DNA from 4 places in the Buttiauxella sp. genome. Region 1 is predicted to be linked to each of the others. Evidence: predicted binding sites of a transcription regulator. Region 1 holds the regulator's gene; each other region holds the start of a gene.
The links. Region 1 encodes PurR, which represses purine synthesis genes. Its sites were predicted from a motif close to CANGCAAACGTTTGCNTG; they were not measured.

Region 1 (3,861 bases):
GGTTACCAGAGCCTGCCAGCTGACTGCCGCAGAACAGACGCCGACCGCCTGAACAAAACGCAGCACCAACAGCGCGGTGGCACTTTCGACCCACAGCATGCCAATACAACCCACGGCGAACAGACTTAAACCTGCCAGTAACACCGGTTTACGGCCGAAGTGATCGGACAGCGGGCCCCACATTAACTGGGCAAACGCAAATCCCGCCAGGAACAGACTCAGGCTGGCACTGACCGCCGAGGCATCAGTTTGTAAATCTTGCTGAATGGCAGCGAAAGCAGGCAGATACATGTCTGTGGCGAGGAAGCCCAGCACACTTAATCCAGCCAGCCAGATAAGAAATCCTTTTGAAGGTTGCATATTATTCTCTTGATTTAACGTGCAGGTTAATTACGGCGAGAGTGTACGGAGTGCAATTACGCTTGTGAAACGCTAATATTTGTAGGTTGCGTTCAAAAATTTTGTGAGCAAAGAAATGTGGTCAGAATACTCGCTGGAAGTCATAGATGCGGTGGCGCGCAATGGTAGCTTTAGTGGTGCAGCCCAGGAGTTACACCGCGTTCCGTCTGCCATTAGTTATACGGTGCGGCAACTTGAAGACTGGTTAGCCGTTCCGCTGTTCGAACGGCGGCACCGCGATGTGGAATTAACCCCCGCTGGCGTCTTTTTTCTCAAAGAAGGCCGCTCTGTTATCAAAAAAATGATGACGACACGGCAACAGTGCCAGCAGATCGCAAATGGATGGCGCGGACACCTGGCTATTGCGGTTGATAACATTGTTAAACCGGAGCGAACGCGGCAACTGGTGCTGGATTTTTATCGCCATTTTCCGGACATCGAACTGCGTATCTTCCAGGAAGTGTTCAACGGTGTGTGGGATGCGCTGGCGGATGGGCGTGTCGAAGTGGCGATTGGGGCGACTCAGGCGATTCCTGTTGGGGGGCGTTATGCTTTCCGCGATATGGGAACCTTGAGCTGGCGTTGTGTGGTGGCTTCCACACATCCACTAGCACAGCGCGGTGGGACGCTAAGCGATGATGACCTGCGTGACTGGCCATCGCTGGTGCTTGAAGATACTTCGCGTTCATTGCCTAAACGCATTACCTGGCTTTTGGATAACCAACGCCGGGTGGTGGTGCCTGACTGGCAGTCCGGTTCGGATTGTTTGAGCGCGGGTTTGTGTATCGGCATGGTGCCACTGCATATCGCCAGACCGTGGCTGGCTTCCGGGCAATGGAGCGAGTTAACGCTCGATAATCCTTTTCCTGACGCAGCATGCTGCCTGACCTGGCGGCAAAACGATGCATCGCCCGCATTGGCCTGGTTGTTAGATTATCTTGGGGATAGCGAGACGATGAATCAGGAATGGTTGCAGGAGCCTGAATAAATCAGGCTCCACGAACGGATTTCTCAGGTCGGATAAGCGCAGCGTCATCCGACATTAACTTAACGGCGATAGTCGCGGAACGGACCGTCGGCCACTGAACGGCGTTCAATCAGACGTGGATGCACTTCAATGGACTGCGACTCTTCGCGTTTGTTGACGATCCTGTCCAACAGCATGTTAAACGCTGTTTCACCCAGCGAATCTTTCGGCTGGTGGATGGTGGTTAGTGCCGGTGAGAAGAAACGCGCGTTACGCACGTTGTCATAACCGATAATGGAAATATCCTGCGGCACGCGCAGTCCCATTTCATCAGCGGCACAAATTGCGCCCATCGCCATGATATCGCCTCCACAGAAGACGGCGGTAGGGCGTTGAGGCTGGCCGATGATCTGCTGCATCGCGCGGTAACCCGATTCAGGTTCAAAGTCACCCTGAACAATCCAGTTATCTGGAATAGAAATACCCGCTTCTTCCAGCGCTTTCATAAAGCCTGCGTGGCGACCGCCGCCAGTGTTACGTTCCATCTGACCTGGGATCGCACCAATTTCGCGGTGACCGCGTTCAATCAGATAACGACCCGCCAGGTAACCACCGTGGAAGGCATTATCCACTACCGAGTCGGTGAAATCGGCCCGCGCTTCGCCCCAGTCCATCACCACCATCGGGATGTGACGGTACTCTTCAAGCATGGAGAGCAAGGATTCTGGATATTCAGAGCACATCACCAACAGGCCATCGACACGTTTTTGCGCCATCATTGATAAGTAAGCGCGCTGTTTTTCAAAGTTATTGTGTGCGTTACCCAAAATCAGGGTGTAGCCTTTTTCAAAGCAGCTATTTTCCACCGCTTCGATGATCTCGGCAAAATAAGGTGCTTCGCTGGAAGTGGCAAGCAGACCAATCGTTTTGGTGTGATTAACTTTCAGGCTTCGTGCTACCGCGCTTGGCGAGTAGTGCAATTCTTTAATTGCAGCCCAAACCGCGTTGCGTGTCTCTTCCGCCACAAAACGGGTTTTGTTAATCACATGTGATACGGTTGTAGTGGAAACGTTTGCGCGCTTCGCCACGTCCTTGATTGTCGCCATTAAATTTCACTCCGGGCCATATCGTAAACCCCTGATTACTAATGTGTTAAACGTTTGCGTACGCTGACTCCAAAGGCAACATGGTGGTTGCGGGTATGCCGGGATTGCGACATAAAACGGGAGGAGGGCATTGAATTGACGATACGCAATAAATTAGCGAGGGATTTTGGCCTATCCAGGGGAAAAGTGGAAGAGGGAAAATGGATATCAGGTTAAAACCTGGAGGATTTTTATCTCTGATTGTGGGAAAATCACCCGGACACACCGATTGTATGCCCAAATCAGTTCGATTTGCAGGTAGGTGGCAAATGAACGAATCCCGATGAACTTACTCAAGTAAGTGATTCGGGTGAGAGAGTGAAGCCAACAACCCTGCAAATTGAAGTGAGAAGGGCATGGGGAATAAAAGGAGTTTAGTGATGAGTACCGATCTGAAATTTTCAATCACGACCACGGTTATTGTTTTGGCTTTGATTGTTTGCGGCGCACTGACTGCCGTTCTGCACTGATTAAAATGGGCCGCAATCGCGGCCCATATCATTTCCCCCGTCATACTTCGAGCTTCAGGTGCGTTGGCTGCGCTCATTCACCCTGGTCACTTACTCCAGTAAGCTCCCGGGGATTCATGCGCTTACCGCCTTCCAGCAACTCGAATTATTTAGGGGGTATGCGATTAGATAGCCAGATTCTTCGCAACAAACGCCCAGTTCACCAGCGCCCAGAAATGCTCGAGGTAGTTAGGACGAGCATTACGGTAGTCGATGTAATACGCATGTTCCCACACATCAACCGTCAGCAGTGGTTTAGCCGCTGTAGTCAGTGGGGTGCCCGCGTTGGAAGTAGAAACGATCGCTAATGCGCCATCTTCCTGTTTAACTAACCATGTCCAGCCTGCGCCAAAGTTCTTGATAGCAGCATCAGTAAACTGCTGTTTAAACTCAGCAAAGCTCCCGAAGGACTTGTTGATCGCTTCCAGAAGCTCGCCAGTTGGTTCGCCGCCTGCGTTAGGTGCCAGGCAGTTCCAGTAGAATGTGTGGTTCCAGACCTGAGCGGCATTGTTAAAGACACCACCTTCGGAAGTACGCACGATCTCTTCGAGAGTTTTACCTTCAAACGCGGTGCCTTTAACCAGATTATTCAGGTTAGTGACATAAGTTTGATGGTGTTTGCCGTAATGGTATTCCAGGGTTTCGACGGAGATATGCGGGACTAAAGCATCTTTCGCGTACGGTAATGCAGGTAGTTCGAACGACATTGCTGACTCCTTATTACCCGTAATACTTCGAGCCACCTCTTTGTTGGCTGCGTTCATTCACCCAAATCACTTACTTAAGTAAGCTCTTCAGGAATCATTTTTTTGCCGCCGCGATGCGACTCGAATTACTTTGG
Region 2 (3,861 bases), 180 kb from region 1:
ACTGGCGTTGATAAATGGCGTATTCATTGCCGGTTTCAAAAACCTGGCGGTAGCGATAACCATTTTGCGTATAGGGGGCGGAAATATCCCGCTGGGGGATACGGTCGATCATCTCTTTAAGCAGCCGGTCCTGTAACGCCTGTTGCGTGCTCATCACCTGTCGACCGTAGTCATTCTCCTGATGAAGATAATCAAGTACCTGCTCATCGGTGCGATCGTCGTCGCGTAACCAGTAATAGTTGTCGATGCGGGTATCACCATGCGTGGTCATGGTATGGGGTATTTTTTTTGCTTTAGGTGGCATGTCGATTTTCATTTTTGAGTTAACACCCTGTAAGGGTGGCAAATTCAGACAGGCTTGCAAGCGTAACGTGGGATTTTGAGGAAAATGCCGGGATTAACCCGGCAGATTGAGTTTCTGTTGCTGAATATCCTGTTCGATGCCTTCACGCACATCTTGTGGGATTTTTAGCGCATCGCCCAACGCATTGAGATAACTACGCTCCATAAAGTGATCGATGTCGATAGCAGCACAGCTGAGGAAATAAAGTTCCAGCGCTTCTTCTTCGTTATTAACGCCTTGCACCAGAAGCTGCGGATCAAGCGGCTGATCGATGGCCTGTTGAATCAGGTTGCGACCCTGGCCTTCAATTCCTGCATCACGCAGTTGCTGATCGATAATCTGGCGCTCTTTGTCATCGATGTGGCCATCACTTTTGGCGGCAAACACCAAAGCCAGAACCAGGCGCTGGGTACGCAAATCAATTGGCGACTGTTGCTGCCCGTAATTCGGCTCACCCTGGTGGGCATCACGGACGCGATCTTTGTATTTGCTCCACAACACGCTTCCAGCCACGGCACCACCGCCAACCAGCAATGCGCTGGTCCCATATTTTGTCAGTAATTTACGCGATGATTTACTGGCAACCAGTAAGCCTGCTAAACCACCCAGTGCACCTGGCACCAGTAATTTACTCAGCCCCTGAGGCACTTGCGATGATGGATTTTGTACCGATTGATTTTGGCCGGACTGCGTCGCTTGTCCCAGCATAGACTGAAGTTGCTGTAACCAATTGCTCATGAGAGACACCCTTTTTAAGGAAGTTAACCACTGAGGTTATGCGAAAGGCTGTCAAGAAGTGTCTGATCAGACTAAAGATGAGAAAAGAAACGCGCCGGTAACCCGACGCGATAAAACTTAGGCAGCTTTTGTGCGCTTACGCGGATGCTCGGCCACTTTTTCGTCGGAAGCCTCTTCGTCAGAAACCTCTTCAGTGGGTTCTTCTACTGAAGCTGCGGCTTCAAGTTCTGGCAATTTGCCGCTTTTCAGCACGGTGGAAAGCACATCTTTGTTTTCTGCCATCCACATCGCCAGCACGTCATTTTGGCCTTCTTCGAGAGCTATTGGGCTGTGAGTGAGCCAGCCACTCAACACTTCCGCCAGATCGAGCATTTTGTCATAGGCGTCGGCGTCCTTCTTACTGGCAAATGACATTTTTTCTTGCCCCTCTCGTACAACAACGTATTTGATTTCAACCGCCATTTTGCAGCTCCGGTTTAACTGTTTATTTAAACAGTATAATGATATTACCCTTGCATCGCAAGCGGGAAAGCCGATGCGTACGCAAACGTTTTCGTTTATAATCCGCCGGTCTATTTTCTCCGTTTGGGTATACAGATTATGTCAATGTTGGGAACAGCGCTCCGTCCTTCAGCTACTCGTGTGATGTTGTTGGGTTCGGGCGAATTAGGAAAAGAAGTGGCGATAGAATGTCAACGCCTGGGTCTGGAAGTGATCGCCGTCGATCGTTACGCTGATGCCCCGGCAATGCATGTCGCGCATCGTAGCCACGTGATTAATATGTTGGATGGTGCCGAGCTTAGAAAACTGGTCGCCACTGAAAAGCCCGATTTCATTGTTCCCGAAATTGAAGCGATTGCGACGGATATGCTGGTCGAACTGGAGCAGCAAGGTCAGTACGTAGTACCTTGCGCCCGTGCTACCCAGTTGACCATGAACCGTGAAGGCATTCGTCGTCTGGCTGCCGAAGAACTGGGTTTGCCGACCTCCAGTTACCGTTTTGCCGATAGCGAAGCCGCGTTCTTGCACGCGGTCGAAGAAATTGGCCTGCCTTGTATCATCAAACCCGTTATGAGCTCTTCCGGTAAAGGGCAAAGTTTTATCCGCACTGCCGATCAGTTAGCAAAAGCCTGGGAGTACGCACAGCTTGGCGGCCGTGCCGGTAAAGGACGTGTGATTGTTGAAGGCGTGGTGAATTTTGATTTTGAAATTACCCTGCTGACCATCAGCGCAATCGATGGCGTCCATTTCTGTGACCCGATTGGTCATCGCCAGGAAGATGGTGATTATCGTGAATCCTGGCAGCCGCAGAAAATGAGCGATGTCGCCCTTGCCCGCGCGCAGGAAATTGCTGAAAAAGTCGTCAAATCATTGGGTGGCTACGGACTGTTTGGTGTTGAACTGTTTGTCTGTGGTGATGAGGTTATTTTCAGCGAAGTCTCCCCTCGCCCACATGACACCGGTATGGTGACGCTGATTTCTCAGGACTTATCAGAGTTCGCCTTGCACGTGCGTGCCTTCCTCGGCTTGCCAGTTGGTGGAATTCGCCAGTATGGCCCGGCGGCTTCTGCGGTGATCCTTCCAGAATTAACCAGTGATAACGTCCAGTTCGGCAACGTCGGTAGCGCGGTGGGGGCAGGCTTACAAGTACGTCTGTTTGGGAAGCCAGAAATCAGTGGTAAACGCAGGATGGGTGTGGCACTGGCAACGGGCTCAAGCGTAGAAGATGCCATAGCTCGCGCCATTGCAGCGACGAAAGCCGTCATCGTCAAAGGCTAAAAAAATCCCCGCTCAATTGAGCGGGGATTCAATAACACGAATAATTCGTGTTGCATCAAGGCGGCGACGCAGCAAATCCCCAGGAGCTTACATGAGTAAGTGACTGGGGTGAGCAAGGATGCCAACACAGATGCGGCTCGAAGAATGAAGTGTTATTTCGCGCCTTCGACGGCTTCACGAGCAAGCTGGGTGATACGATCAAAATCACCTGCTTCCAACGCGTCAGCCGGAACCAACCAGGAACCACCGATACACAGAACGCTTTTCAGCGCCAGGTAGTCACGGTAGTTCGCTGGAGTGATACCGCCGGTTGGGCAGAAACGAACCTGAGAGAATGGACCCGCGATTGCTTGCAAAGCTTTGGTTCCGCCATTGGCTTCAGCTGGGAAGAATTTGAACTCTTTCAAGCCGTAGTCCAGACCCAGCATCAGTTCAGAAACGGTGCTGATACCTGGGATCAATGGGATGGTGCCTTCAGTTGCTGCTTTCAACAATGGTTCAGTCAGGCCTGGGCTGATAGCAAACTGCGCGCCAGCTTCGGTTACTTCTGCCAGTTGTTGTGGGTTCAGAACGGTACCCGCACCGATAATCGCTTCCGGGACTTCTTTCGCGATTGCACGGATAGCGTCCATCGCACATGGAGTACGCAGAGTCACTTCCAGAACGCGAACACCGCCAGCCACTAACGCTTTAGCCATTGGTACTGCGTGTTCCAGTTTGTTTACTACGATAACCGGAACGACCGGTCCTGTTTTCAGGATCTGTTCCGCAGTAGTTTTCCAGTTTTTCATCTAAGAGCCTCTTCAACCAACTTTATCATTCATTTCCAGTGCGGCAATTGCTGCATCTGGTCCTTAAAATTTAATGCAGGTCGCGCCCTGTTCCGCGCCAGATAACTGTTCGCGTAACGCGCTAAATAGTTCACGCCCGGTTCCCACGCGTTCTGCGCTGAGATCCGGGTGGTATGCAGTGCGTTTTTCCAACTCGGCATCATCGACCAG
Region 3 (3,861 bases), on a different contig from region 1:
TAAAGCTATCTCACTAAGCATGTATCTGGTGTTTGTTTTTGGCGTGCTGTGTTGGTTGTTGTATGGGGTGAGCAACGGGGATGTTCCCCTGATGGTCGCCAATGGCATTACGCTTGTGCTGGCGGCGACAGTGCTACTTATGAAAGTGGTGAACGAACGGGTGCGATAAACGGTGACGGGGAACCGTCACCGTATTATTTCTATTCTTCGGCAGCATAACCTTGAACAGGTAGCGCTTGACCATCAAGCCAGGCGCTATTTTCACGCATTTCCAGGCGCCCTTCGATAAACCAGGAAACGACCAGCGGATAAATGGCGTGCTCCTGGCTCTGCACGCGAGCCGTGATGTCGTCTTCATCGTCACCGTCAAAAACCGGGATTCTGGCCTGAAGGATCACCGGCCCGCCATCCAGTTCTTCGGTGACAAAATGCACCGATGTCCCGTGGACTTCATCACCGTTTTCCAGCACCTGACGATGGGTATTCAGGCCAGGATATTTCGGCAATAGAGAAGGGTGGATGTTGATAAGACGACCAGAATAGTGCGTGACAAACTCAGGGCTGAGAATACGCATATAACCGGCCAGCACCACCAGATCCGGGGCGTAGGCGTCGATCTCGAGCATCAACTCACGATCGAACGCCGCCCGATCGGCAAACTGGCTAGCGGTTAACGCGTGAGCAGGAATTTCTGCTTCACGCGCACGTTCAAGACCAAAGGCATCGGTTTTGTTACTGAATACAGCCGCAATGGCGCCATTAATTTTTTTAAGCTTGCAGGCATCAATAATTGCCTGAAGATTACTTCCGTTACCGGAAATGAGCACCACGATGCGTTTCATTATTCAATAACCACACGTTCAGCAGAATCAGAAGCTTTGATACTACCGATTTTCCAGGCGTTTTCACCTTTTGCATTCAAAAACTCAACCGCTTTATCAGCTTCGGCTGCAGGCAACGCAATCAGCATCCCAACACCACAGTTAAAGGTGCGGTACATCTCGTGACGGCTGATATTCCCGGCTTTTTGCAGCCAGTTGAAGACCGCAGGCCATTGCCAGGAAGACTCAGCAATAACCGCCTGGGTGTTGTCTGGCAGAACGCGTGGGATGTTTTCCCAGAAACCGCCACCGGTCAGGTGAGCAATGGCGTGCACATCCACGTTTTCAATCAATTCCAGAATTGATTTCACATAGATACGCGTCGGTTCCAGCAGATGATCGGCCAGGGGTTTGCCTTCCAGTTCGGTGGTGAGCGGGTCAGTACCGCTGACTTCCAGTACTTTACGCACCAGAGAATAACCGTTGGAGTGCGGGCCACTTGAAGCCAGAGCAATCAGCACATCGCCGTCGGTCACTTTAGAGCCATCGATGATTTCTGATTTTTCGACCACACCCACACAGAAACCTGCCACGTCGTAATCTTCTCCGTGGTACATGCCCGGCATTTCAGCGGTTTCGCCGCCGACTAATGCACAACCCGATTGCAGACAACCTTCGGCAATACCGGAGATAACGCTGGCTGCGGTTTCAACTTCAAGTTTTCCAGTCGCATAATAATCGAGGAAAAACAGTGGCTCAGCACCCTGAACAACCAGGTCGTTCACACACATGGCGACCAGGTCGATGCCGATTGTGTCGTGACGCTTCAAATCCATCGCCAGACGCAGCTTGGTACCCACACCGTCGGTGCCGGAAACCAGCACAGGCTCACGATACTTCTGAGGTAACGCACACAGCGCACCGAAACCGCCTAATCCACCCATGACTTCCGGGCGGCGGGTCTTTTTCACTACGCCTTTGATTTTATCGACCAGAGCGTTACCAGCATCAATATCAACACCGGCATCTTTATAGCTGAGAGAAGTTTTGTCGGTCACTGCTAAGTCCCCGCGGATGGGTTAGAAATAAAAAACGCCGCAATTCTAACAGTGCAGGCAAACGTTTGCGAGCCTCTTATTCAGCGGGATGTAATAATTGTTGTTATATACTGATTCCAGTCTCGTTGATCCTGATCAATCCCAATATCTATAGCACTGCCCTGAAAAAGCGGTATAATCCGGCGATTTTTTTTGTGGTGGCCAACTATCTCGGGGAGAAAGAGTATGAAGATCGTGGAAGTCAAACACCCACTCGTCAAACACAAGCTGGGCCTGATGCGTGAGAACGACATTAGCACCAAACGCTTTCGTGAACTCGCCTCAGAAGTTGGCAGCTTGCTAACTTACGAAGCTACGGCGGATCTGGAAACTGAAAAAGTCACTATCGAAGGCTGGAACGGCCCGGTAGAAATTGATCAGATCAAAGGTAAGAAGATTACCGTTGTGCCAATTCTGCGTGCCGGTCTGGGTATGATGGAAGGCGTGCTGGAAAACGTTCCAAGCGCACGTATCAGCGTGGTGGGTATTTACCGTAACGAAGAAACTCTGGAGCCAGTTCCTTATTTCCAGAAACTGGTTTCTAACATTGAAGAACGTATGGCGCTGGTGGTTGACCCGATGCTGGCAACCGGCGGTTCAATGATTGCCACTATCGACCTGTTGAAGAACGCAGGTTGTACCAGCATCAAGGTGCTGGTTCTGGTGGCTGCACCTGAAGGTATAGCAGCACTTGAAAAAGCGCACCCGGACGTTGAGCTGTTCACCGCTTCTATCGATCAGGGCTTAAACGAGCACGGATACATTATTCCGGGCCTCGGCGATGCCGGCGATAAGATTTTCGGTACCAAATAATGCTCTTCATGTTTCGAATTGCTGATGCGCTGGCGGCCTTTGCTCACCCTGGTCACGTAGCAAATCTACGCTCCCAGGGATTTACGCTGTTGCCGCCTTTCCGCAATCCGAAATCTATTGAGCATTAAAAATTGAGCCGACTTCGAAAGTCGGCTTTTTTTTGATTTATAACTTCTCAAAATCATAAGCCCAAATTAATTGAAGTTGCAGCGGCCCCAAAGGGGGAATAATCCCGATGAGCTTACTAATGTAAGTGATTCGGGTGAGCGAGCACAGCCAACACCGCTGCGGCTTCAAGTAAGACGGGCAATTCTCAGAGGAAAACACAATGACACGCCGCGCTATTGGAGTGAGCGAAAGACCACCCTTGCTGCAAACGATACCGCTAAGTTTGCAACACTTGTTCGCCATGTTTGGTGCCACCGTGCTGGTGCCTATTTTATTCCACATCAACCCAGCGACGGTACTGCTGTTCAACGGGATTGGGACGTTACTGTATCTCTTTATCTGTAAAGGGAAAATTCCGGCTTATCTCGGTTCAAGCTTTGCCTTTATTTCGCCAGTGTTGCTGCTTTTGCCGCTAGGTTATGAAGTGGCTCTGGGCGGTTTTATCATGTGTGGCGTGTTGTTCTGCATCGTTGCGCTGATTGTGAAAAAAGCCGGCACCGGCTGGCTGGACGTGATGTTCCCGCCTGCGGCGATGGGTGCAATTGTGGCGGTCATCGGTCTGGAGCTCGCGGGTGTTGCGGCGAACATGGCGGGTTTGCTGCCTGCTGATGGCACATCTCCTGATTCAACCACCATCATCATCTCGCTGGTCACTCTTGCGGTAACGATTTTCGGTTCAGTCTTGTTCCGTGGTTTCCTGGCTATTATCCCAATTCTTATCGGTGTGCTGGCGGGTTATGCGCTCTCCTTTGCTATGGGCGTGGTGGATGTGACGCCAATTGTTGAAGCACATTGGTTTGCACTGCCAACCTTCTATACCCCGCGTTTTGAGTGGTTCGCCATCTTCACCATTCTGCCTGCAGCTCTGGTGGTTATTGCTGAACACGTCGGTCACCTGGTGGTAACGGCAAATATCGTGAAGAAAGATTTGATTCGCGACCCAGGCCTGCATCGTTCAATGT
Region 4 (3,861 bases), on a different contig from region 1:
AGCGAGATAGAAAGAGCCGGTTTGATTCAGTTCGCTGCCATCGGTCAGGACACGGACACCGCCGTTCAGCAGGGCGGCTGAGTAGTACGGGTCCCAAATCGCCCAGGCATCCACGTTGCCTTGTTGGAAGGCTGCTCGTGCATCTGCTGGAGTTAAATAGGCCGCCTGAACATCAGTAAATTTCAGCCCGGCTTTTTGCAAGGCGCGCAGCACGAGGTTGTGAGAGCTGGAGCCTTTCTGGAAAGCAATTTTATGCCCTTTCAGATCGGCCACGGTTTTCAGCAGGCTGTTCTCTGGCACCAGGATCACTTCGGCTTTAGGTTTGGCCGGTTCTGAACCGACATAAACCAGGTCCGCTCCCGCTGCCTGCGCGAAGATTGGGGGAATATCACCGGTACTGCCAAGATCAATACTGCCAATATTCAGCGCTTCCAGCATTTGTGGGCCGGCCGGGAATTCAATCCACTGGAATTTGGTCTGCGGGTACTCTTTTTCCAGCAGCTCATGGCTTTTCGCCAGAACCATACTGACTGACCCTTTTTGATAACCGATACGCAGCTGGTCTGGTCCGGTTTCTGCGGCGTGAAGCGTCGCGCTCAGACTCAAAGCACCTGTCAGCATCAGCCAGGGGGCAGTACGTTTTAGCAGATTAAACATGAGCAGCTCCTTGAGTTTTAAACGGGGAAGAGACGATAAAATCCCGGCGATGCAATGCCTGCCAGAAGGTCTCGAGGGCGCTATCTAAGCGCTGTTGTAAATTGTTAGAGAACACCGGTTTGTGCTGGTAGTCAGCAATCTGGCTATCGTCAGCAAACACACCGTGCAGAATCTCCTGAGCTTTCAGCGCATTAAGGACAGGCTTCAAGGCGTAATCGACGGCCAGCATGTGGGCTACAGTTCCGCCGGTCGCTAAAGGGAGGACAACTTTCTTATCCAGCGCACGTTCAGGCAGCAGGTCGAGCAGTGTTTTCAGTGCACCGGAAAAAGAAGCTTTATAAACGGGTGTCGCGATGATCACGCCATCGGCCTGCTGCAGTTGTTCGGTTAAGGCGAGCAGTGCGGGGCTATCAAAACGGGCGTACAGTAAATCTTCAGGGGCGAAGTTCTGTAGATGCCAGTGACACACCTCAATATCCAGTGCGCTTAATCTTTCGCGGGCATACTCCAGCAAAGCACTGGAACGGGAAGGGAAGCGGGGGCTTCCTGCAAGGGTAATCACACGCATGTCGCATCCTTATAACCAAATGTTTGCATTTAGGTAACTTTGATAACAATTGAGTGTGATAGTCGCGCAGAAGTGTTTTTCCACTAAATGATTTATCTGGTAATCAATTTGCAAAAAACGCATAACGCAGAGGAGGATAAGAAAACGTTTGCGCTGATGAGGCCTTTTTTGTTGCAGGTCAATTCCATTCAGGGGCGTTATCGTTAATAATACTGCCCCAGTTTGCATACTGGGAATTCTGGAGTGTTCATGTACTACCCCTTCGTTCGTAAAGCCCTTTTCAAGCTCGATCCCGAGCGCGCTCATGAAGTGACATTTCAGCAATTGCGTCGTGTAACTGGTACACCTCTCGAATGGCTGGTGCGGCAAAATGTACCCTCTAAACCTGTGACCTGCATGGGCCTCACGTTTAAGAATCCTTTAGGTCTTGCTGCCGGCTTAGATAAAAACGGTGAGTGTATTGATGCACTGGGTGCCATGGGCTTCGGCTCGATTGAAATTGGTACCGTCACGCCGCGTCCACAGCCTGGAAACGACAAGCCGCGGATCTTCCGTCTGGTAGAAGCAGAAGGTTTGATCAACCGCATGGGCTTCAATAACCACGGCGTGGATAACCTGGTTGAGAACGTCAAAAAATCCCATTTTGATGGGGTGCTGGGCATCAATATTGGTAAGAATAAAGACACTCCAGTTGAGCAGGGTAAAGACGACTATTTGATCTGCATGGATAAAATTTATCCGTATGCCGGTTATATCGCGATCAATATTTCCTCGCCAAATACCCCTGGATTACGCACGTTGCAATACGGCGAAGCGTTAGACGATCTGTTAGCTGCGATTAAAAATAAACAGCAAGCCCTCCAGGAATTGCATCATAAATATGTGCCAGTGGCGGTGAAGATCGCTCCGGATCTTTCTGAAGAAGAATTGATCCAGGTGGCCGACAGTTTAGTGCGCCATAATATTGACGGAGTCATTGCCACCAATACTACGCTTGATCGTAGCCTCGTTCAGGGCATGAAATATTGCGATGAAATGGGGGGATTAAGTGGCCGTCCAGTGCAGTTGAAGAGTACAGAAATTATTCGTCGTCTTTCACAAGAATTAAATGGTCGCTTACCGATTATTGGTGTTGGCGGAATTGATTCGGTGATTGCTGCTCGCGAGAAGATGGCGGCGGGTGCTTCACTGGTGCAAATATATTCTGGTTTCATATTTAAAGGCCCACCGCTGATAAAAGAAATCGTCTCAGGAATCTAATCCCAACATTTTATCTTTCAGACAACCAGGGCTTTATTTTCAGCCCTGGTTGTTTTATATTCCACCACTGTTGCTAAATTATACATATTGGTCTTTTATTAATATGGTCTTTAACGAAGCGGCGATAAGGATGTTTTAAATCGTGGGAATAAACGAAAGGGCAAATAGTTATGCGGATAAAACCGGACGATAATTGGCGTTGGTATTTTGATGAAGAGCATGATCGTATGATGCTCGATTTAGCCAATGGCATGCTATTCCGTTCTCGTTTCCCTCGTAAAATGCTTACCCCCGATGCCTTTGAAAACACAGGTTTTTGTGTTGATGATGCTGCGCTGTTTTTCTCTTTCGAAGAGAAATGCCGCGAGCTGGTATTAAGTAAAGAACAGCGTGCTGAACTGGTATTAAATGCGCTGGTCGCCATTCGTTATCTCAAGCCGCAAATGCCAAAAAGCTGGCACTTCATTTCTCATGGAGACTGTTGGCAGCCCATTCCAGGTGATGCCGCGTGTGTCTGGTTGAGTGACGATATGCAGCAGGTTAATCTGCTGGTGGTTGAAACCGGTGATAACGCAGCGTTGTGTTTGTTGGCACAACCGGGTTTACAACTTGCCGGTCGTACCATGCAACTTGGCGATGCGATTAAAGTGATGAATGACAGATTAAGGCCGCAACCGGTGGTTAACGACCTCAGTCTCGATCAGGCGGTTTAAACTTCTTCGAGTTTTACATCCCCAGCAGGAACGCAACTGCAACACAGAATAGTGCCATCATTTCCTACGGCGCTTTTTTTCAATGCTTTCACTTCTCCACTGACTAACTTAATTCGGCAGCTGCCACAGATCCCAGCCCGGCAAGAATAGGGCACCCGAACGCCTTGCTGTTCTAGCTGTTCAAGGAGAATTTGTTGGTTATTGCCGCGGAAAACCTGACCCTGCCAGTCAACATCAACAAGGCTTTCTTGTTGCTCGAAAGCTTCAATCGCTTCTGCGGTTTCCCCTGCGCCATAAACTTTCGCTGGTTTGGTGGATAACACTTCCAGTTCATCACCGACACGAATCACACCGCTGTTGCGGGCAATCAGGTTCTGACCAAAATCGACATCACCGTTATCCAGTGCGGTGCGGAATTGTTGCAATGTCGCCAGCGGTTCGCCGCCCGGATGTTTACGTCCACGCTCCGGACTGACGGTGGTGAAAATACACCGGCTGCACGGTTTCGCGACATCAAAAGTCACACCGCCTATGCGTACCACTTGCCAGCTATCTTCCGCCCAGGCTTGCGCGCCAGTGACGACAATATTCGGGCGGAACTGTGTCATTTTCACGCTCGCCGGGCAGCGACTTTGCAAATCACGCAATGAGGCGTCGTTAGCT

Region 2: purT (formate-dependent phosphoribosylglycinamide formyltransferase) is a predicted target of PurR. The motif match lies at 1,622-1,639, and genes of this name have one in related genera.
Region 3: purM (phosphoribosylformylglycinamidine cyclo-ligase) is a predicted target of PurR. The motif match lies at 1,934-1,951, and genes of this name have one in related genera.
Region 4: pyrD (quinone-dependent dihydroorotate dehydrogenase) is a predicted target of PurR. The motif match lies at 1,363-1,380, and genes of this name have one in related genera.

The regions. Positions count from the first base shown of each region.
Region 1 covers NZ_JBAVHX010000010.1:299,601-303,461, forward strand. Annotated here, with positions in the region: gene punC (purine nucleoside transporter PunC) at 1-360, opposite strand, end outside; gene punR (DNA-binding transcriptional activator PunR) at 476-1,387, shown strand; gene purR (HTH-type transcriptional repressor PurR) at 1,447-2,472, opposite strand; gene WBL83_RS10195 (YnhF family membrane protein) at 2,892-2,981, shown strand; gene sodB (superoxide dismutase [Fe]) at 3,146-3,727, opposite strand.
Region 2 covers NZ_JBAVHX010000010.1:122,807-126,667, reverse strand. Annotated here, with positions in the region: gene ptrB (oligopeptidase B) at 1-304, opposite strand, end outside; gene WBL83_RS09225 (tellurite resistance TerB family protein) at 398-1,081, opposite strand; gene WBL83_RS09220 (YebG family protein) at 1,199-1,543, opposite strand; gene purT (formate-dependent phosphoribosylglycinamide formyltransferase) at 1,682-2,860, shown strand; gene kdgA (bifunctional 4-hydroxy-2-oxoglutarate aldolase/2-dehydro-3-deoxy-phosphogluconate aldolase) at 3,013-3,651, opposite strand; gene edd (phosphogluconate dehydratase) at 3,715-3,861, opposite strand, start outside.
Region 3 covers NZ_JBAVHX010000023.1:118,885-122,745, forward strand. Annotated here, with positions in the region: gene WBL83_RS16030 (SemiSWEET family sugar transporter) at 1-169, shown strand, start outside; gene purN (phosphoribosylglycinamide formyltransferase) at 201-842, opposite strand; gene purM (phosphoribosylformylglycinamidine cyclo-ligase) at 842-1,879, opposite strand; gene upp (uracil phosphoribosyltransferase) at 2,105-2,731, shown strand; gene uraA (uracil permease) at 3,060-3,861, shown strand, end outside.
Region 4 covers NZ_JBAVHX010000004.1:739,193-743,053, reverse strand. Annotated here, with positions in the region: gene WBL83_RS03960 (sulfonate ABC transporter substrate-binding protein) at 1-657, opposite strand, end outside; gene ssuE (NADPH-dependent FMN reductase) at 650-1,225, opposite strand; gene pyrD (quinone-dependent dihydroorotate dehydrogenase) at 1,475-2,485, shown strand; gene zapC (cell division protein ZapC) at 2,656-3,198, shown strand; gene WBL83_RS03940 (YcbX family protein) at 3,195-3,861, opposite strand, start outside.